Regions from separate parts of the Pantoea sp. XAF26B01_ASV70 genome, predicted to be linked through region 2. Evidence: predicted binding sites of a transcription regulator. Region 2 holds the regulator's gene; each other region holds the start of a gene.
What was found. Region 2 encodes ArgR, which controls arginine synthesis, uptake and breakdown. Its sites were predicted from a motif close to ANTGAATAAAAATACANT; they were not measured.

Region 1 (6,906 bases), 980 kb from region 2:
AGCTGCAGGAGAACACCCGTCAGCTCTACATGGAGAAGTATGGCATTCGCATTCTTGAAGGCTACGGCGTAACCGAATGCGCGCCAGTGGTCGCGATTAACGTGCCGATGGCGGCGAAGGCGCACACCGTCGGACGCATTCTGCCGGGCATGGATTCGCGGCTGATGTCGGTGCCGGGCATTGAGCAGGGCGGACGGCTGCAACTGCGCGGACCGAACGTGATGAAGGGCTATCTGCGCGTCGAGAATCCAGGCGTGCTGGAAGTGCCGGTCGCCGACGATGGCGAAGGCAATCAGGAATCGGGCTGGTATGACACGGGTGATATCGTCAGCTTTGATGACGGCGGTTTCTGCCAGATTCAGGGGCGTGCCAAACGCTTTGCGAAGATTGCCGGTGAGATGGTGTCGCTGGAGATCGTCGAGCAGATCGCTCTGAAGGCGTCGCCGGATAAACAACATGCCGCCTCGCTGCGCCCGGATGGTCAGCGTGGTGAGGCGCTGGTGCTGTTCACCACCGACGCTGAACTGGCGCGCGACAGCCTGCAGAAAGCGGCCCGCGAGCTGGGTGCGCCAGAACTGGCGCTGCCGCGTGATATCCGGGTGATGAAGCAGTTGCCGCAGCTGGGCAGCGGTAAACCCGATTACGTCACGCTGAAAAAAATGGCGGAAGAGGAGCAGGCATGAGCCTTGATCGTAATGCGCCGCTGATGTCACGCGGCATGATCGCCGTGATTATCGCCCAGTTCTTTTCGGCCTTCGGCGATAACGCGCTGCTGTTTGCCACGCTGGCCGTGCTGAAAAGCCAGTTCTATCCCGACTGGAGCCAGCCGGTGCTGCAGATGCTCTTTGTCGCAGCCTACATTCTGCTGGCACCGTTTGTCGGTCAGGTCGCGGACAGCATGGCAAAAGGGCGGGTGATGATGCTCGCCAACAGCCTGAAGCTGCTGGGCGCGCTGGTGATCTGCTTCGGCTTCAACCCCTTCCTCGGATATACCCTGGTGGGCGCTGGCGCAGCGGCCTACTCCCCGGCTAAATATGGCATCCTCGGTGAGATTACCCACGGTGAGAAGCTGGTGAAAGCCAACGGGCTGATGGAGGGATCGACCATCGCCGCCATTCTGCTCGGCTCAGTGGCGGGCGGGATGCTGGCTGACTGGCATCTGCTGGCGGCGCTGGGGATCTGTGCGGTGACCTACGGCATTGCCGTGGTAGCCAACCTGTTTATCCCGAAACTGCAGGCGGCGCGTCCTGGTCAGAGCTGGCAGCTGGGTATGATGGTACGCAGTTTTTTCAGTGCTGCCGCGCTGCTATGGCGTGATGCGGAGACGCGCTTTTCGCTGCTCGGCACCAGCCTGTTCTGGGGCGCAGGCGTGACGCTGCGTTTTCTGCTGGTGCTGTGGGTGCCGGTGGCGCTGGGCATCAGTGACAACACCACACCAACGACCCTGAATGCTATGGTGGCGATCGGGATTGTGATTGGGGCGGCGGCGGCGGCGAAGCTGGTGACGCTTGAAACGGTGCGTCGCTGTATGCCAGCCGGTGTGCTGATTGGTGTGATGGTCGTCGTCTTCGCGCTGCAGCATTCTCTGCTGAATGCCTATCTGGTGCTGATGCTGATTGGCGCGCTGGGCGGTTTCTTTGTGGTGCCGCTGAATGCGCTGTTGCAGGCGCGGGGCAAAGAGAGCGTCGGTTCAGGTAATGCGATTGCGGTGCAGAATCTGGGTGAGAACAGCGCCATGCTGATCATGCTGGGGTTCTATACGCTGGCGATCAAGGCGGGTGCACCTGCGGTGGCGACGGGCGTCGGTTTTGGCGTGCTGTTTGCGCTGGCGATAGCGCTGCTGTGGCTGTGGCGACCGGCTAAGCGTTAAGCGATTCACCGCCTCTCTCCGGGATAGCCGGAGAGAGGCGGGCGCCCTCGTTAACAATAGATGTTAACAACGGAGATTAGCGACGAAGGGCAATCGCTTCGATTTCGATCTTCACATCTTTTGGCAGACGCGCCACTTCGACACAGGAACGCGCCGGGAAGTGAGCTTCATGCTCGGTGAAAAACGCCTCATAAGCCGCATTGACCGTGGCGAAGTCATTTAAGTCTTTCACGAACACCGTGGTCTTCACGATGTCGCCGACCTTCAGACCCGCTGCTTCAACAATCGCCTTCACATTTTCCAGTGACTGACGCGCCTGTGCGGCAACGTCATCCGCCACCTGGCCGGTCGCCGGATCCACCGGGATCTGGCCAGAGGTGATGATCATGCTGCCCAGATCGACACCCTGAACATAGGGGCCGATAGCGGCAGGGGCTTTTTCAGTACTGATTTCACGAGACATCATTGCTCCTTTGATTACGTCGTCAGGCGGCCATGCCGCCGGTGTTGCCCATTATAAGGTCGGGCAGGGCGATTACCAGTGACCCAGCACCACATGGCGGGCGAACTCTTTTTCGCAATATTTGCACTTAAGATGGACATCGTCGGCGCGCTGCTTCACGGCAAAGCTGGAGAAGACCGGCTCGCTGCGGCTGATGCAGTTGCTGTTCGGGCAGGTCAGCACCCGTTCAACGTGGTCCGGCAGCGTCGGGGCGATCTTCGCCACTACTTCATAATCGTCGATGCGGTTGACCGTGGCATGGGGCGCATAGACCGCCAGCTGATTGACCTGATCGTCAGTGAGAAAGGTGTTCTCAATCTTGATCAGATCTTTGCGGCCCATCTCGCCTGAGGGCAGATTCAGGCCAATAGTAATGCGCTGATCGGTTTCGGTCAGCCGGAACAGAGAGAGCAATTTAAAGCCGATCTGCGCCGGAATATGGTCGATGACCGTGCCGCGTTTGATCGCTTCGACCTGCAGTTTGTTGTCCTGCGTCATGGGGGTATCTCCTTACAGGGCGAGTTCGCTGTTTAAAACCAGTGCCAGCAGAGCCTGGCGCGCATAGATGCCGTTACCCGCCTGCTGGAAATACCAGGCATACGGGGTTTTATCGACATCGGTGGTGATTTCGTCGATGCGCGGCAGCGGGTGCAGTACCTTCATATTGTCGCGCGCTGTAGCGAGATCGGCAGCGCGCAGAATGAACTGCGCTTTGACGTTGGCATATTCTGACGGATCGAGCCGCTCTTTCTGCACCCGCGTCATGTAGAGGATATCGAGCTGCGGCATCACCTCTTCAAAGCTGTCGTGACGTGACCAGCTGATATTCTTCTCATCCAGCATGTCGGTGATATAGGCTGGCATCGCCAGCGCATCGGGCGCGATAAAGAAGAAGCGGTTGCCGTCAAACTTCGCCAGCGCCTGGGTCAGGGAGTGGACGGTGCGGCCATACTTCAGGTCGCCGACCATCGCCACATTCAGCTGATTAAGACGGCTCTGCGTCTCCTGAATGGTGAAGAGATCAAGCAGTGTCTGGGTCGGATGCTGGTTCGCGCCGTCACCGGCGTTGAGAATCGGGATGCCGCCGGAGAACTCGGTCGCCAGCCGCGCCGCGCCTTCCTGCGGGTGACGCATCACGATCGCATCGACGTAGGTGCTGATCACTGAAATGGTGTCGGCCAGGGTTTCGCCTTTTTTGCCCAGCGACGTATTACTGCCGTCAGCAAAGCCCACCGCTGACGCGCCGAGGCGATGAATGGCGGTTTCAAACGACAGGCGGGTACGGGTAGACGCCTCAAAGAAGCAGCTGGCGATAACCTTGTGCTTCAGCAGTTCCGGCTGCGGGTGGGCTTTCAGCTTTGCGGCGGTGTGCAACGCCAGTTCCAGCTCTTCACGACTGAGGTCGTTAATTGAAATAATGTGTTTGCGATATAGCGGGTTAGCCATAGCTTTCTCCTCTGCGCGGCCGGATTGCGGACAAAAAAAAGCCCCTGCTTAAGGGGCTTTTTTAAGATCGGGTCGATGACCGAAAGAAACAGTAGCACCGCCTGCGGTCAGGCGTGATTGAGCGTCAAGTTGTCCGCTGTGCTGTAGCATATTTCCTCCGGCAAATTGGGCCGCATTATACCCGTTCGCGGTGGGTCAGCAAGAGGAAAACGTTTGCGCCTGCCTGGCCGATCGGAGGCCGGGCCAGATCAGACGGTGAATCGCCCGCTATGAGCGGGCGCGACTCAGCGTCCTCAGCTGCGCGGTGCTGGTCGATCAGCGCTGGCCCAGCGTGGCCACCATTACCGCTTTAATCGTGTGCATCCGGTTCTCAGCCTGGTCGAACACAATGCTGTGTGGTGACTCAAACACCTCGTTGCTCACTTCCATGCCGTTGGGCAGATCGTACTGTTCCGCCATCTGCTGGCCCAGCGTGGTCTGATCGTCGTGGAAGGCGGGCAGACAGTGCAGAAATTTAACCTGCGGGTTGCCGGTCAGATCGAGCATCGCCCGGTTCACCTGATAGTCACGCAGCAGCGCGATACGCTCGGCCCACACCGCTTTGGCTTCGCCCATCGACACCCAGACATCGGTGTAGATAAAGTCAGCGCCTTTCACGCCGTCGGCAATATGTTCGGTGAGGGTGATTTTCCCGCCGGTCTGCTGCGCGGCTTCACGGCACTGCGCCACCAGTTGCTCCTCTGGCCAGCAGCTTTTCGGTGCCACCAGACGCAGATCCAGCCCCACCTGTGCGGCGGCTTCCAGCATGGTGTTGCCCATGTTGTTGCGCGCATCACCCACATAAACCAGCGTCATCTCGCTGAGTTTTTTGCCCGGCAGATGCTCCTGCATGGTCAGCAGGTCGGCCAGCAGCTGGGTCGGATGAAACTCGGTGGTCAGGCCGTTCCACACCGGCACACCGGCATGTTCCGCCAGTGTTTCCACCAGTTCCTGTCCGTAACCGCGATACTGAATGCCATCGTACATCCGGCCCAGCACCCGCGCGGTGTCGCGCATCGACTCTTTATGGCCGATCTGGCTGCCACTCGGGCCAAGATAGGTGACGTTTGCACCCTGATCGTAAGCGGCAACTTCGAAAGAGCATCGGGTACGGGTCGAGTCTTTTTCGAAGATGAGCGCGATGTTTTTACCTTTCAGATGCTGCACTTCCTGGGCGCTTTTTTTCGCCCGTTTCAATTCAGCGGAAAGGGTAAGCAGGTGATCAATTTCGGCGGGAGTAAAATCCAGAAGCCTGAGGAAATGGCGCTGATACAGCTGACTCATACAACACTCCGGTAATCATTAAAGTGAATTAAAATTCAATCTAACCGTATGAATATGCATTTTCAAGTGCGGGGCTAATAAACTTTTCGTTTTGTGTAGTGGCGCGACGGGCAGTATGGGAAAATAATTGATTATTGCCGAACTCAGAGAGGATATCGTCATGGCATATGAAGCATTACTGGAAGAGCAGCAGGAAGAGACGCGGCAGATTATTGAAGAGCTGCTGGAGGATGGCAGCGATCCTGATGCGCTCTATACCATCGAGCACCATCTCTCATGCAATAATTTTGATTCGCTGGAAAAAGCGGCCGTTGATGCGTTCAAGCTGGGTTATGAAGTGACCGAGCCGGAAGAGCTGGAGCTGGAAGATGGCACCACCGTGATGTGCGTCGACATCATCAGCGAATCCGCCCTGAAGCCTGAACTGATCGATGTGCAGGTTGAGCAGCTGGTGAACCTGATTGGTAAGTACAACGTCGATTACGACGGCTGGGGTACCTATTTTGAAGATCCCGATGCCGAAGATGAAGATGACGACGCCATCGAAGATGAAGATGATGATGGTATTCGCCACTAAGTAGCCGGGGCGGAGAGTTCTCCGCCTGTCACCCCTGCCACCTGTTTTAACATCATGAACTACGCACCCTTACTTGAACCGATCTATCAGTTTCTGCACTGCCGCACGCCACAGGCCTGGATTGATGAGGCGCGCAAGCCGGAAAATCTGACCCTGCTGTTAACCGACCATCTGGTGTGCGAGCTCAAAGCCGCACAGACCGCGGTGTGGTTGATCCGCAAATATGTTGCCGACAAACCCAGCGGCGACGCCATTCTGGCGTGGCTGAAACCCTATGAAGATTTTATCTTCCGCGAAGATGGCGACAGCGACTTTATCAACGCCCATAAGAACCTGACAAAACGTATCATCGTGCGCAATGCGCTGCCGTGGGCGGATGAGCTGGTGGAGAAGATGGTGCTGCTGATTAAAGAGGAGCTGCATCACTTCTATCAGGTGTGGGAAATTATGCAGTCGCGCGGGCTGGTCTATCAGAAGATCACTTCCAGCCGCTATGCCAAATCGCTGCTGCGCGAAGTCACCACCCATGAACCGGAAACGCTGGTGGATAAGCTGATATGCGGCGCTTACATCGAGGCGCGCTCCTGCGAACGTTTCGCCAGTCTGGCACCTTATCTTGATGACGAACTGGCGAAGTTCTATCTGTCGCTGTTGCGCTCAGAGGCGCGGCATTATCAGGACTATTTAACCCTGGCGGCGCAGATTGCCACCAGAGATATCACGCCGCGGGTGCAGGTGATTGGGGCAACAGAAGGGCGGTTAATTAGCGAACCCGACAACGAATTACGCTTTCACAGCGGCGTACCGGCGTTCTGATTAGAGTAAACGGCGCTCTTACGATGGCCGTTTATTTTTTATATTGAACCGGGTTGATTTTATTAATAATAAAAAGATAAGTATTAACTGTTAATCTAATATGAACGCGTTACCTCCGAAAAATATAATTTGAGTGACCCCTCACAAAATATTTTATCTCTTCTGTTTTTTCTTTGCGGAATAACTATAGTGCTCTTGCCGGATTAGGATTGTTATTTTTCAAGCAAAACCTGATTCATAACGCCTCTTTGCCAGAGAGGGTTGTGAATCAGGTTTTTTTTGCACCGGCTATAGCCGGGGAAAAGAATCAGCGACTTTTTTTTGGCGTCCAGTTTTGCTAATAAGCATTTAATGGAAGGAGTCATTAACATG
Region 2 (6,906 bases):
GTCTGCTGTCGCTGGATACGCTGGGTCAGCTCGGCAAAGCGATGGCGATGATGTTTACCAGCCGCAACTCAGTGCTGCCGATTATTGGTGCGTTGCTGCTGGTCGGCTTCAGCATCAGTTCGCGTCGCCACTTCAATGCTTTCCTTGACCGTTCCGCCAGCAAAGTCGGCAAGGTCACTCAGGATCGTTTCCGCCTGACTATCCGTACCCTGTTCTGGTCGATCCTGGTGGCGCTGCCGCTGCCGGTGTTATGGGGTGCGCTGGGTTATGGCCTGCAGAACGCCTGGCCCTACCCTATCGCCGTAGCGATTGGTGATGGCATTACCGCCACGCTGCCGCTGCTGTGGGCGTTTATGATCAGCGCTGCCTTTGCCCGTCCTAACGGCCTGTTCATTGTGCATTTCCGCTGGCCGCAAAATCGGGTGGCGCGCGCCATGCGCTACTACTCGCTGAGCATCGGATTAATTGTGCCGCTGATTATGTTGCTGATCGCCTTTGGTAATCTGGAAGATCGGCAGTTCTCCTCATCGCTGGGCCGTCTCTGTTTCATCCTGATCTGCGGGGCAATCAGCATTGTCACCGTGAGCCTGAAGCGTTCCGGGATTCCGCTCTATCTCGATAAAGAGGGAAATGGCGAGAACATGGTGAATCGGATGCTGTGGAACCTGATGATCGCTATGCCGCTGATGGCTGCCCTCGCCTCCGCTGTGGGTTATCTGGCTACCGCGCAGGCGCTGCTGGCGCGACTGGAGACCTCTGTCGCCATCTGGTTCCTGCTGCTGGTTATCTATCACATTATCCGGCGCTGGATGCTGATTCAGCGTCGCCGTCTTGGCTTTGATCGCGCCCGTCAGCGTCGTGCCGATATGCTGGCTAACCGTGCGCGCAGTGAAGAAGAGAAGGAGCAAGGCTCTCTGAACACTGATGCGATTGAAATTGAAGAGCCGGTAATTGACCTGGATGCGATCAGTGCGCAGTCGCTGCGGCTGGTACGCTCTATCCTGATGCTTATCGCCCTGGTCTCCGTGATTGTGCTGTGGTCAGAAATCCATTCGGCCTTTGGCTTCCTGGAGAATATTCAGCTGTGGGACGTCAGTACCTCAGTACAGGGCGTAGAGTCGATTCAGCCCATCACCCTGGGGTCAGTGCTGATCGCCATTCTGGTGTTTATTATCACCACCCAGCTGGTGCGCAATATGCCCGCGCTGCTTGAGCTGGCGCTGTTGCAGCATCTTAATCTGACGCCAGGTACGGGTTACGCCATCACCACACTGACCAAATATCTGCTGCTGTTGATTGGCGGGCTGATTGGTTTCTCAATGATTGGTATTGAGTGGTCGAAGCTGCAGTGGCTGGTTGCCGCGCTGGGTGTGGGACTGGGGTTTGGTTTGCAGGAGATTTTTGCCAACTTTATCTCAGGTCTGATTATCCTGTTCGAAAAGCCGATTCGTATCGGCGATACCGTGACGATCCGCGACCTGACCGGCAGTATCACGCGAATTAATACCCGCGCGACCACCATTACCGACTGGGACCGCAAAGAGATCATCGTGCCGAACAAGGCCTTTATCACTGAGCAGTTTATTAACTGGTCGCTGTCCGATTCCGTGACGCGCGTGGTGCTCACCATTCCGGCTCCGGCGAAAGTCAGCAGTGAACAGGTGACCACCATTCTGATCCAGGCGGCTGAACGCTGCAGCTATGTCCTGGACACGCCGCAACCGGAAGCCTTCCTGGTCGATCTGCAGCAGGGCATTCAGTTATTTGAACTTCGTGTGCATGCTGCTGAGATGGGACACCGTATGCCGCTGCGTCACGAACTGCATCAGTTGATTCTGAGCGGATTTGATCAGCACGGTATTGAGATGCCGTTCCCGCCGTTCCAGATGCGTATGGAAACCCTGGGTAAGAAGCTGCCTGCCAGCAACGGCACACCCGCTGCCCGCGCCTATAAGTCTGGCGGACTGTAATGCAAAACGCCCGGCAAAGCCGGGCGTTATTGCAAGTCTGAGCCGTCAGTTACTGCTTAACGAACTCTTCGCCCTGGGCGATATCTTTCTTCAGCGTATCCAGCATGCCTGACAGCGCCTGCTGTTCGTAAGCGCTGAGGGTACCAATCGGCCTGCGTTCAGCCACACCGTTTTTACCCAGCAGCAGCGGCTGGGAGAAGAAGCGCGCATGTTCACCCTCGCCTTCTACGTAAGCACACTCCACCACATTAGCTTCACCCTTCAGCGCGCGTACCAGTGACAAACCGAAACGTGCGGCTGCCTGGCCCATCGACAGCGTGGCCGAGCCGCCACCCGCTTTGGCTTCCACCACTTCGGTGCCGGCGTTCTGGATGCGTTTGGTCAGATCAGCCACTTCCTGATCGCTGAAGCTGACGCCTTTAACCTGCGACAGCAGCGGCAGAATGGTTACGCCAGAGTGGCCACCAATGACCGGGACTTCCACCTGGTCAGGCTGCTTGCCTTTCAATGCAGCCACAAAAGTATTGGCGCGAATGATATCCAGCGTGGTCACGCCGAACAGCCGATTTTTGTCGTAAACACCGTGCTTTTTCAGCACTTCTGCCGCAATGGCCACGGTGGTATTGACCGGATTGGTGATGACACCAATCAACGCTTTAGGTGCCGTTGTGGCAACCTGTTCGATCAGATTACGGACGATACCTGCGTTAACGTTAAACAGGTCGGCGCGATCCATACCGGGCTTACGTGCGACACCCGCGGAAATCAGTACCACATCGGCACCCTGTAAGGCAGGCGTGGCGTCTTCTCCACTGAATCCCTGAATAGCCACTGCGGTAGGAATATGGCTGAGATCAACGGCAACACCCGGCGTAACCGGCGCGATGTCATACAGCGAGAGTTCTGAACCTGCGGGAAGCTGGGTTTTGAGCAGAAGTGCGAGCGCCTGGCCTATGCCGCCAGCGGCACCGAGAACGGCAACTTTCATTCTTAACTCCTTATTAAGGTGGGGCAGAGATGGGCCGAAATTCTATCTGTGTCAGACCTTAATCAACTGCTCAGGCGATGATAAATATCCGTTGTTAATTCTACGTGTTTTCACACTTAATCTCCGGATTCAAAAGTTACTTATCATTGCACCTGAATGACCGACAACTTTGCCGTCGTCAGACAGAGAACGGCTACGTGCGTTTTCTGTTACTACACCACCAATAATATAACAACTTTGCAACCTTCGCCTTCCGGGGCTGTGACGCGTGTTTTGGTCTGAGCGGATTTATTTGCTATTATCGCCGCCCGCTAGCCGCCCGGACGCTGCTCATCAATCGAACGATTGCATAAAAATGCATATAAATGCATAATCACCACTCTGCCGCGGGCGGATGCGCGGTTATTCTCTCTATTTATTGGTAACCTATGCGAAACCCATCGAAACAAGACGATCTGGTTAAGGCTTTCAAAGCCTTATTAAAAGAAGAAAAATTCAGTTCCCAGGGCGAAATTGTTCAGGCGCTTCAGGACGAGGGCTTTGAAAATATCAATCAGTCCAAAGTCTCGCGAATGCTGACCAAGTTTGGCGCAGTGCGCACCCGGAATGCCAGGATGGAGATGGTCTATTGCCTGCCCGCTGAGCTGGGTGTGCCGACCACCACCAGCCCGTTAAAAAACCTGGTACTGGATATCGACTACAACGATGCCCTGGTGGTGATTCATACCAGTCCCGGCGCAGCACAGCTGATTGCACGTATGCTGGATTCACTGGGTAAGTCGCACGGGATTCTGGGTACCATCGCGGGTGATGACACAATCTTTATTACCCGCGCGCGTGACTTCACCGTTAAGCAGCTGCACGGTGCCATCCTCACCCTGTTTGAACAGGAACTCTGATCGCGGACTGACGACCGGCCATCATGCGCCAGATCGTCAGTTCGTTCTCTCTGCTCACCCCGTTCCACGACAGTTACCCGCTCTGGATAAGTAATAAGCCTGCTTTTACACGCCCGGCTGTTGGTCAGATCGATAACTCTGCTTCACTTTATGCGCTATTTTACACTGCTTTACATCACTGAACCGGCACCATTGCCCGGATCCAGATCAAACTCCAGCCCGATACACCCCCGACTTTCGCACTAAAAGTTAAAGTGATCTATCTCACTGTTTTTGCAATTAAAAGTGGCTTAAAGGTTACTTTTTGCCCTTTTTTTATAACGTTAAGTTATTAAAAGTAGCCATAAGGATAAAGAATCACAAAAAAACATTATTAGCGGGGTATTAATTTCTGACGTTATTAGTTCTATACTTCTTTTCGTGATGCAAATCACACTAAATAAAAAGATAAAAATAGACGACGAGGAAAAATCTATGAACGTAAAAACTACTATTGCTACCCTGAGCATTCTCTCCGCCCTCTCATTTGGTGCTGTGGCAGCAGAATCTATTGATGCGTCACAGGCACAGAATCTGCAGGCTGTCGGCACCATCAGTGTCAGCGGCGTGGCGGGTTCACCGATGGATATCAAACAGAAACTCAGCGACAAAGCCGATCAGCAGGGCGCAAAAGCCTATCGCGTGATTGAGGCATACAACAACGGCAACTATCACGCTACCGCCGCACTGTATAACTAAGGCGTAACCGATAATGCCATCTGCTCTCTGTCTGACGCGCCCTTTTGCGCTCCGGAGAGCTGAAGCAGAAATTTCAGGAGAGTTGACCATGAAAATGAAATTAGCTATCGCTGCACTGAGTCTGGCATCCCTGTTCTCAGTGGGTGCTAACGCCGCCAGCCTGGTGTCCAATGAACAGGCACAGGGTCTGCAGCCAATGAATCAGACCATCAGCATTGGTGGACGAAATGGCGACCAGACGCATATCCGTCAGGTGCTGTCAGAGAAAGCGGATGCCCAGGGCGCAAGCCACTATCGCATCATCGAAAACAACCAGGATAACACCTGGCATGTCACCGCTGAGCTTTATAAATAATTAACCGTGATGACGCCTGAAGGGCGTCAGAAGATATCGACGACCCGCCTTTACGAGTAACCGCAGGTTGTTGAATGTATTGAGGAGATAATCATGAATATCAAAACAACCATCGCTACAGTCAGTCTGCTTTCCGTTATGGCGTTCGGCGCATCAGCCGCACAGCTGGTCACCGGCGATCAGACGCAGAACCTGCAGCCTGCGGGCACCGTGACCATCAGTGGAACCGCGGGATCGCCAATGGATTACCGCGCTGAGCTTTCTCAGAAAGCGGATGAACAGGGTGCCAGCGCCTATAAAGTTATTGAGGCGCGCACCGGCGATAACTATCACATCACCGCACAGCTTTATAAATAATTCCTCGTCAGATGTATGACGAACCCTTTGGCCCCGCTCGCCGGGGCCTTTTTTTATCTGACGTTTTATCTGACGTTAAAGTGAAGCTGACCTTCCAGCTCCTCTTCCGCTTCATCAAATAACAGAATCAGCGCGCCATAACGCCGTCGCTGTCCCCTGCCCAGATTAACAAACTCAATCTCCAGCGGCAGCGGTAACAGATCGCCTGTCACCACATCCCATAATCCATCCAGATCGCAGATGCGGCGCTCCTCCAGCGCAAATCGCTCGCTGAACTGGCGGAAGAAATGGGCCTGATCGACAATTTCATTAAAATCAAAACGCTCGATTTTCATGCTGACGGCTCCCATGCTCCGTCTGCGGGCGACCTGCGTCGCCCGTTACTGTCCGCTAGCTCAAACCGCCCAGGTGCAGCGCTTTGACCTCCAGATACTCTTCCATGCCGAGTACCGAACCTTCGCGGCCCAGCCCCGACTCTTTCACACCACCAAACGGCGCCAGCTCGGTTGATACGGCACATTCATTAATGCCGATCATGCCGCTTTCCAGCGCGGCTGAAACACGGAACACCCGCTGCAGATTCTGGGTGTAAAAGTATGCGGCAAGGCCGAACGGTGTATCGTTAGCACGACGGATGACCTCATCTTCATCATCAAAGCGGAAACAGGCAGCCACCGGACCAAAGGTCTCCTCCTGCGCGAGCTGCATCCCTTCGTGCGCCTCAGTAATCACAGTGGGCTGCCAGAAGTTGCCACCCAGCGCATGTCGCTCGCCACCCGCCAGTAATTTGCCACCTTTTGCTACCGCATCATTGACGTGCTGCTCAACCTTTTCCACCGCCGATGCCTCAATTAATGGCCCGACAATCACGCCCTCTTCCATGCCGTTGCCCACCTTCAGCTTGTTCACTTCGGTAGCCAGCTGCTGAGTAAAACGATCATAGATAGCATTGTGAATGTAGAAGCGGTTTACGCTGACGCACACCTGGCCCGCATTACGGAATTTGTTGGCAATGGCGCCCTGTACGGCGGCATCAATGTCGGCATCGTCAAACACGATATAAGGGGCATTACCCCCCAGCTCCATCGACACTTTTTTCATGGTTTCGGCAGCATTGCGCATCAGCAGCTTGCCCACCTGGGTGGAGCCGGTGAACGAGATTTTACGCACCGCTTTGCTGGCCATGATGGCATCGCTGATGGCATGGGTATCACCGGCTACTGCATTCAGTACACCATCAGGCACGCCTGCCTCCTTCGCCAGCGCCAGCAGGGCAAAGGCAGAGAGTGGCGTGTTATTGGCAGGTTTGATAATGCCGGTGCAGCCGGCAGCCAGAGCTGGCCCCAGTTTGCGGGTCAGCATCGCCATCGGGAAGTTCCACGGCGTAATGGCAGCCACAACGCCAATCGGTTCGCGGGTTGCCAGAATACGGGAGCCGGGTTTAGCTGGCGGAATAATCTCACCATTGGTCCGTTTCGCCTGCTCGGCGAACCACTGAATAAAACTGGCGGCGTATTCTACTTCCCCTTCCGCCTCTTTCAGGGGCTTGCCCTGTTCGGTCGTCATCAGCTGTCCCAGCCAGCGCTTGTTCTCAATGAT
Region 3 (6,906 bases), 320 kb from region 2:
ATGTGCCTGCTCAATCGACCCCGGGCCCAGTACCAGCGTTGGGCAGAGCTGCTGAATAAAAGGCGCTTCGGTGCAGTAGTTCACCACCTCAGTGGGTATACCCAGCAATTTCTCGACCACACTAACCAGTTCATGATCTGCCGGACACTCGTAGCCAGGAATCGGCGGATGCAACTCGGCAACCGTGACACGGCCCGGCCAGCGCGCACTGACCGGTGCCAGCGCCTCGTTCAATAGCCCATCGAGATCGTTCAGCGACAGGCCCGGCAGCGGACGGATATCCATATGCAGTTCACAGCAGGCACAGATACGGTTAGCGGCGTCACCGCCATGAATATGGCCGAAGTTCATGGTGGGATAGGGGATGGCAAAGCCGTCATGGTGATAACGCTGCTGCAGCGTATTGCGCAGTTGCATCAGATGGGTGATCGACTCATGCATCAGTTCAATGGCGTTAACGCCTCGCGCGGGATCGCTGGAATGGCCCGATTTCCCCTCAATACGGATCACATTCGACAGGTGACCTTTGTGCGCACGCACCGGTTTAAGCGAGGTTGGTTCACCGATGATGGCGCAGTCAGGACGCAGCTGCGTCGACTCAGAAAAATATTTGGCGCCAGCCATGGTGGTCTCTTCATCGGCCGTAGCGAGGATATAGAGCGGCTTGCTCAGCGTGCTGACATCCACATCGCGCAGTGTATCGAGAATAAAGGCGAAGAAGCCTTTCATGTCTGCCGTGCCCAGGCCATAGAGCTTATTGTCGTGCTCGGTCAGGGTAAAGGGATCGCGTGTCCAGCGGCCATCGTCAAAAGGAACGGTATCGGTATGACCTGCTAGCAGCAGGCCGCCCGCACCGCTTCCGGTACGCGCCAGCATATTAAATTTATTGCGGGTGCCGGGCACCGGCTGCACTTCAACGCTGAAGCCGAGGTCGCGGAACCAGCCGGCCAGCAAATTGATTAAAGTTTCATTACTCTGATCCAGTGCGGCATCGGTTGCGCTGATCGACGGTGTGGCGATTAACTGGCGGTACAGTTCAATAAAAGGCGGTAATTTTGTCTTCACTGTTGGCGGTCCTTGGGTTAGGATGTATCCATATTCATGCAGTAATAGTGAATAAAAATACATTAACGTCCTCTGCAAGGGAACCTTAAATCACTGCAGATGACAGGGCGGGTAACGGGGCAAGGCCGCGACCCGGAACGTGCGACTGTAAAAAGGGTTACAGCCTGATGTTGAATACGCTGATCGTTGGTGCCAGTGGTTATGCTGGTACAGAGCTTGCCACCTTCCTGAATCGCCATCCACATATCAACATAACCGCTTTGGCGGTTTCGGCGCAAAGCCCTGATGCCGGCAAGCGCCTCTCCGATCTCCATCCGCAGCTGAAAGGTGTGGTGGATTTGCCGCTGCAGCCGCTGAGCAGCGCGGCCGAGTGGGCAGACAAGGTGGATGTGGTGTTCCTGGCGACGGCCCACGAAGTCAGCCACGATCTGGCGCCGGAATTTCTCAAGGCTGGCTGTGTGGTGTTCGACCTGTCGGGTGCGTTCCGCGTGAATGACGCTGATTTTTATACCCGCTTTTATGGCTTCACCCATCAGCATGGCGACTGGCTGGACAAAGCCGTTTACGGCCTTGCCGAATATCAGCATGAGAAAATCCAGCAGGCGCAGCTGGTGGCTGTGCCAGGTTGCTATCCGACCGCTGCGCAGCTGGCGCTGAAGCCCCTTGTGGATGCCGGACTGTTAAACGAGGCGCAGTGGCCGGTAATCAACGCCACCAGCGGCGTGAGCGGTGCCGGACGTAAAGCCAATGTCGGCACCAGCTTCTGCGAAGTGAGCCTGCAGCCTTACGGCCTGTTCAATCATCGTCATCACCCGGAAATCGTCGCGCACCTTGGTACGCCGGTGATCTTCACTCCGCATCTGGGTAACTTCCCGCGCGGTATCCTGGCGACGATTACCTGCCGTCTGAAAGCAGGTGTCAGCCGTGAAGATATCGCCGCAGTTTTCCATCGCGCCTATGACAACAAGCCACTGGTGCGGCTCTACGAGCAGGGCGTACCGGCGCTGAAAGCCGTTGTGGGTCTGCCTTACTGCGATATCGGTTTTGAAGTGCAGGGCGAGCATCTGATTGTCGTGGCAGCCGAAGATAATCTGCTGAAAGGCGCGGCATCGCAGGCGGTACAGTGCCTGAACATCCGGTTCGGCTTCCCTGAAACGCAGTCACTGATTTAACGGACAAATATACCATGACCAATCCATTGATTATCAAGCTGGGCGGTGTGTTGTTAGACAGCGAAGAAGCGCTGGCCCGCCTGTTTGAAGCGCTGCTGACCTACCGCAGCGCCCATCAGCGTCCGCTGATTATTGTCCACGGCGGCGGTTGCCTGGTGGATGAACTGATGAAAAAGCTGGCGCTGCCGGTGAAGAAGAAAAATGGCCTGCGTGTCACGCCAGCCGATCAGATCGACATTATTACCGGTGCGCTGGCGGGAACCGCGAATAAAACGCTGCTGGCCTGGGCAAAAAAATCGGGCATCAACGCGGTAGGCCTCTGCCTGGGCGATGCGGGCATCGTGAATGTCACACCGTTTGATGAAGAACTCGGCCACGTTGGCCACGCAATGCCGGGCGATCCGGCATTGCTGAACATCCTGCTGGCGGCCGGCTATATGCCGGTGGTGAGCTCAATTGGTATAACTGACAGCGGCGACCTGATGAACGTCAACGCTGACCAGGCGGCGACCGCACTGGCCTCGACGCTGGGCGCTGATCTGGTCCTGTTGTCAGACGTCAGTGGTATTCTCGACGGCAAAGGTCAGCGCATCGAAGAGATGACCGCCGACAAAGCTGAGCAGCTGATTACCCAGGGCATTATTACCGACGGCATGATTGTGAAAGTGCACGCTGCGCTTGATGCAGCGCGTACCCTGGGCCGCCCGGTGGATATTGCCAGCTGGCGTCACGCTGAGCGGCTGCCTGACCTGTTTAACGGCGTGTCGATTGGCACCCGGATTCTCGCTTAACGACTCTGATTCAAGGATTACGAAATGCAAACGCAAAACATCAAAAAAATCGTTCTGGCTTACTCCGGTGGTCTTGATACTTCGGCCATCATTCCATGGCTGAAAGAGAACTACGGCGGCTGTGAAGTCGTCGCTTTTGTCGCAGATATCGGTCAGGAGCGCGGCGATCTGGAAGGTGTAGAGAAGAAAGCCCTGCAGTCCGGCGCATCTGAATGCCACGTGGTTGACCTGCGTGAAGAGTTCATCAGCGACTATGTCTATCCGGTGCTGCAGACTGGCGCCCTCTATGAAGGCACTTATCTGCTGGGCACTTCAATGGCACGTCCTATCATCGCTAAAGCACAGGTTGAGCTGGCGCTGAAAGTGGGTGCGGATGCGCTGTGTCACGGCGCTACCGGTAAAGGGAATGACCAGGTGCGTTTCGAAACCACCTACACCGCGCTGGCACCGCAGCTGAAAGTGGTGGCACCGTGGCGTGAATGGAACCTGCGTTCACGTGAAGCGCTGCTGGACTACCTGAAAGAGCGCAACATTCCGACCACCGCGTCACTGGAGAAAATCTACAGCCGCGACGAAAACGCCTGGCACATCTCTACCGAAGGTGGCGTGCTGGAAAGCCCGGCCAATGCACCGAATAAAGATTGCTGGGTCTGGACTGTCGATCCGCTTGAAGCGCCTGACCAGCCTGAAGAAGTGACTGTAACCGTTGAAAAAGGTCGGGTCGTGGCGGTTAACGGCGAAAAACTGAGTCCGTTCCAGTGCCTGGAAAAACTTAACGTGCTGGGCGCAAAACATGGCGTCGGCCGTATTGATATCGTTGAAAACCGTCTGGTAGGGATTAAATCCCGCGGCTGCTACGAAACCCCTGGCGGCACCATCATGGTCAATGCGCTGCGTGCGGTTGAGCAGCTGGTGCTGGATCGCGATAGCTTCAAATGGCGTGAGCAGCTCGGCCACGAGATGTCCTATGTGGTTTATGACGGCCGCTGGTTCGCCCCGCTGCGTAAGTCGATTCAGGCCGCTGCCGAATCGCTGGCGGAAGAGGTTAACGGTGAAGTGGTGCTGCAGCTCTACAAAGGCCAGGCGACAGCCACCCAGAAGCGTTCCGCGAACAGCCTCTACTCGGAAGAGTTCGCCACCTTCGGTGAAGATGAAGTGTACGATCACCGTCATGCGGGCGGCTTTATCCGTCTGTTCTCGCTCTCTTCGCGTATCCGCGCCCTGAACGAGCAGAAGAAGTAATTTTCAGGCGAGGTGCGCCTCGCCTCACAGTTTCATTTCAGGGGCGGCATTTATGCCGCCCCTTGTTTAACGATTCAGAGGAGTTTTCACATGGCACTTTGGGGTGGACGGTTTACTCAGGCAGCAGATCAACGTTTTAAACAGTTCAATGACTCGCTGCGCTTCGATTACCGCCTGGCAGAGCAGGACATCATTGGCTCTGTTGCCTGGTCCAAAGCGCTGGTGACGGTAAATGTCCTGACTCAGGATGAGCAGCAGCAGCTGGAAGCGGCCCTGAATACGTTACTGGATGAAGTCCGTGAGGATCCTGAGCAGATTCTGCAGAGCGACGCCGAAGATATCCACAGCTGGGTTGAAGGCCAGCTGATCGACAAGGTGGGCGCGCTGGGCAAAAAACTGCACACCGGACGTAGCCGTAACGATCAGGTCGCGACCGATCTCAAGCTGTGGTGCAAGGTGCAGATTGAGGCGCTGCTGGGTGCCACCCGTGATCTGCAGCAGGCGCTGGTGGTCACCGCTGAAGCCAATCAGGATGCGGTGATGCCGGGCTACACGCATCTGCAGCGTGCGCAGCCGGTGACGTTTGCGCACTGGTGCCTGGCCTACGTTGAAATGCTGGCGCGTGACGAGAGCCGTCTGCAGGATACGCTGAAGCGGCTCGATGTCAGCCCGCTGGGCTGTGGCGCACTGGCCGGTACCGCGTATGAGATCGATCGTCAGCAGCTGGCAGGCTGGCTGGGCTTTGCTTCTGCCACGCGCAACAGTCTGGATACCGTATCAGACCGCGATCACGTGCTGGAGCTGCTTTCTGACGCTGCCATCGGCATGGTGCATCTGTCGCGCTTCGCCGAAGATATGATCTTCTTCAACACCGGTGAAGCGGGCTTTATCGAACTGTCAGATAAAGTGACCTCCGGCTCATCGCTGATGCCGCAGAAGAAAAACCCGGATGCGCTGGAGCTGATTCGCGGCAAGTGTGGCCGGGTGCAGGGCGCGCTGACCGGCATGATGATGACGCTGAAAGGTCTGCCGCTGGCGTACAACAAAGATATGCAGGAAGACAAAGAGGGGCTGTTTGACGCGCTCGACACCTGGCTCGACTGTCTGCACATGTCAGTTCTGGTGCTGGATGGCCTGCAGGTTAAACGCCCGCGCTGCCAGGAAGCGGCTGAACAGGGTTACGCAAACTCCACTGAACTGGCTGACTATCTGGTCGCCAAAGGCGTGCCGTTCCGTGAAGCGCACCATATCGTCGGGGAAGTGGTGGTGGCCGCCATCGGGCAGGGCGTGGCGCTGGAAGCGCTGTCGCTGGCACAGCTGCAGCAGTTCAGTGCGGTGATTGGCGAGGATGTCTATCCGATTCTGGCGCTGCAATCCTGTCTGGATAAGCGTAATGCGCAGGGCGGCGTCTCGCCACAGCAGGTTGCGCGTGCCATCGGTGACGCAAAGCAGCGTCTGGCGTAATTAACAGGTAAAAAAAAGCGGGCACATTAAATGCCCGCCAACCTCTAGCTTCAGAATTACTCATTTTTATAGGCACATCATCAAAGCGCCTGCTCTCCCGGCCGACGCTCAGATTCTCTTACGCTGACAGCAAATATTGCTGCAGATCCTCACTGCCGCCAATGTGACGACCTCCCATGAAGATCTGCGGTACCGTCGCCCGGCCTGAAACGGCGCGCAGACTCACGGTTGTTGCATCCTGTCCCAGCACGATCTCTTCGTACTGAATACCATGATCCATCAGCATCTGTTTTGCCTGGGTGCAGAAGGTGCAGCCAGGTTTAGTGAAGATTGAGACCGACTCCTGAGCTTTACACTCGGGCGCCAGATAGCGCAGCATGGTGTCGGCATCAGAGACCTCAAATGGGTCGCCCGGCTTGTTGGGCTCAACAAACATTTTCTCTACCACGCCGTTACGCACCAGCATCGAGTAGCGCCATGAACGTGGGCCAAAGCCGAGATCGGCTTTCTCAACCAGCATCTCCATGCCGCGGGTAAACTCGCCGTTGCCATCAGGGATAAAGGTAATGTTGTCTGCGCGCTGTTCTGCTTTCCAGGCGTTCATCACAAACGTGTCATTCACCGAGACGCACAGAATGCTGTCCACACCCTGCTGGGCAAACAGACCCGCTAATTCGTTGTAACGCGGCAGATGGCTGGAGGAGCAGGTCGGTGTGAATGCACCCGGCAGTGAAAAAACGATGACCGTTTTGTCTTTAAACAGCGCTTCAGTGGTGACATCGACCCAGCGATCGCCCTGACGTGTGTGAAAAGTCACTGACGGAATAGCTTTACCTTCCTGACTTGCAAACATTTTTTTCTCCTGACATACCGCGTTCCATTTGATGTGCGCATTATTCCCAACCACCCTTGATAGGGCCAATCGTTCATTGCTATTCTATCTATCGCCACGGTCTATCGTGGCTTGGAGGGTAATAATGAATATTCGTGATCTTGAATATCTGGTTTCGCTTGCTGAACACCGTCATTTCCGCCGTGCTGCGGATGCGTGTCATGTCAGTCAGCCGACGTTAAGCGGGCAGATCCGTAAGCTGGAAGATGAGCTGGGTGTGATGCTGCTGGAGCGCACCAGCCGTAAAGTGCTGTTCACCCAGGCAGGTTTGCTGCTGGTG

Region 1: the regulator ArgR is predicted to act here: its motif matches at 5,164-5,181, upstream of argF (ornithine carbamoyltransferase).
Region 3: the regulator ArgR is predicted to act here: its motif matches at 1,112-1,129, upstream of argC (N-acetyl-gamma-glutamyl-phosphate reductase).

The regions. Positions count from the first base shown of each region.
Region 1 covers NZ_CM137251.1:3,678,131-3,685,036, reverse strand. The annotation lists gene aas (bifunctional acyl-ACP--phospholipid O-acyltransferase/long-chain-fatty-acid--ACP ligase) at 1-683, shown strand, start outside; gene lplT (lysophospholipid transporter LplT) at 680-1,870, shown strand; gene ridA (2-iminobutanoate/2-iminopropanoate deaminase) at 1,947-2,333, opposite strand; gene pyrI (aspartate carbamoyltransferase regulatory subunit) at 2,406-2,870, opposite strand; gene pyrB (aspartate carbamoyltransferase) at 2,883-3,818, opposite strand; gene argF (ornithine carbamoyltransferase) at 4,134-5,141, opposite strand; gene rraB (ribonuclease E inhibitor RraB) at 5,302-5,718, shown strand; gene miaE (tRNA isopentenyl-2-thiomethyl-A-37 hydroxylase MiaE) at 5,773-6,534, shown strand; gene ACX8ZY_RS17425 (hypothetical protein) at 6,904-6,906, shown strand, end outside.
Region 2 covers NZ_CM137251.1:505,945-512,850, reverse strand. The annotation lists gene mscM (miniconductance mechanosensitive channel MscM) at 1-1,970, shown strand, start outside; gene mdh (malate dehydrogenase) at 2,020-2,958, opposite strand; gene argR (transcriptional regulator ArgR) at 3,387-3,857, shown strand; gene yhcN (peroxide/acid stress response protein YhcN) at 4,332-4,595, shown strand; gene ACX8ZY_RS02465 (YdgH/BhsA/McbA-like domain containing protein) at 4,684-4,950, shown strand; gene yhcN (peroxide/acid stress response protein YhcN) at 5,044-5,307, shown strand; gene ACX8ZY_RS02455 (barstar family protein) at 5,373-5,642, opposite strand; gene ACX8ZY_RS02450 (NAD-dependent succinate-semialdehyde dehydrogenase) at 5,698-6,906, opposite strand, start outside.
Region 3 covers NZ_CM137251.1:183,804-190,709, forward strand. The annotation lists gene argE (acetylornithine deacetylase) at 1-1,065, opposite strand, end outside; gene argC (N-acetyl-gamma-glutamyl-phosphate reductase) at 1,233-2,237, shown strand; gene argB (acetylglutamate kinase) at 2,252-3,028, shown strand; gene ACX8ZY_RS00875 (argininosuccinate synthase) at 3,053-4,270, shown strand; gene argH (argininosuccinate lyase) at 4,361-5,734, shown strand; gene ACX8ZY_RS00885 (glutathione peroxidase) at 5,853-6,587, opposite strand; gene oxyR (DNA-binding transcriptional regulator OxyR) at 6,712-6,906, shown strand, end outside.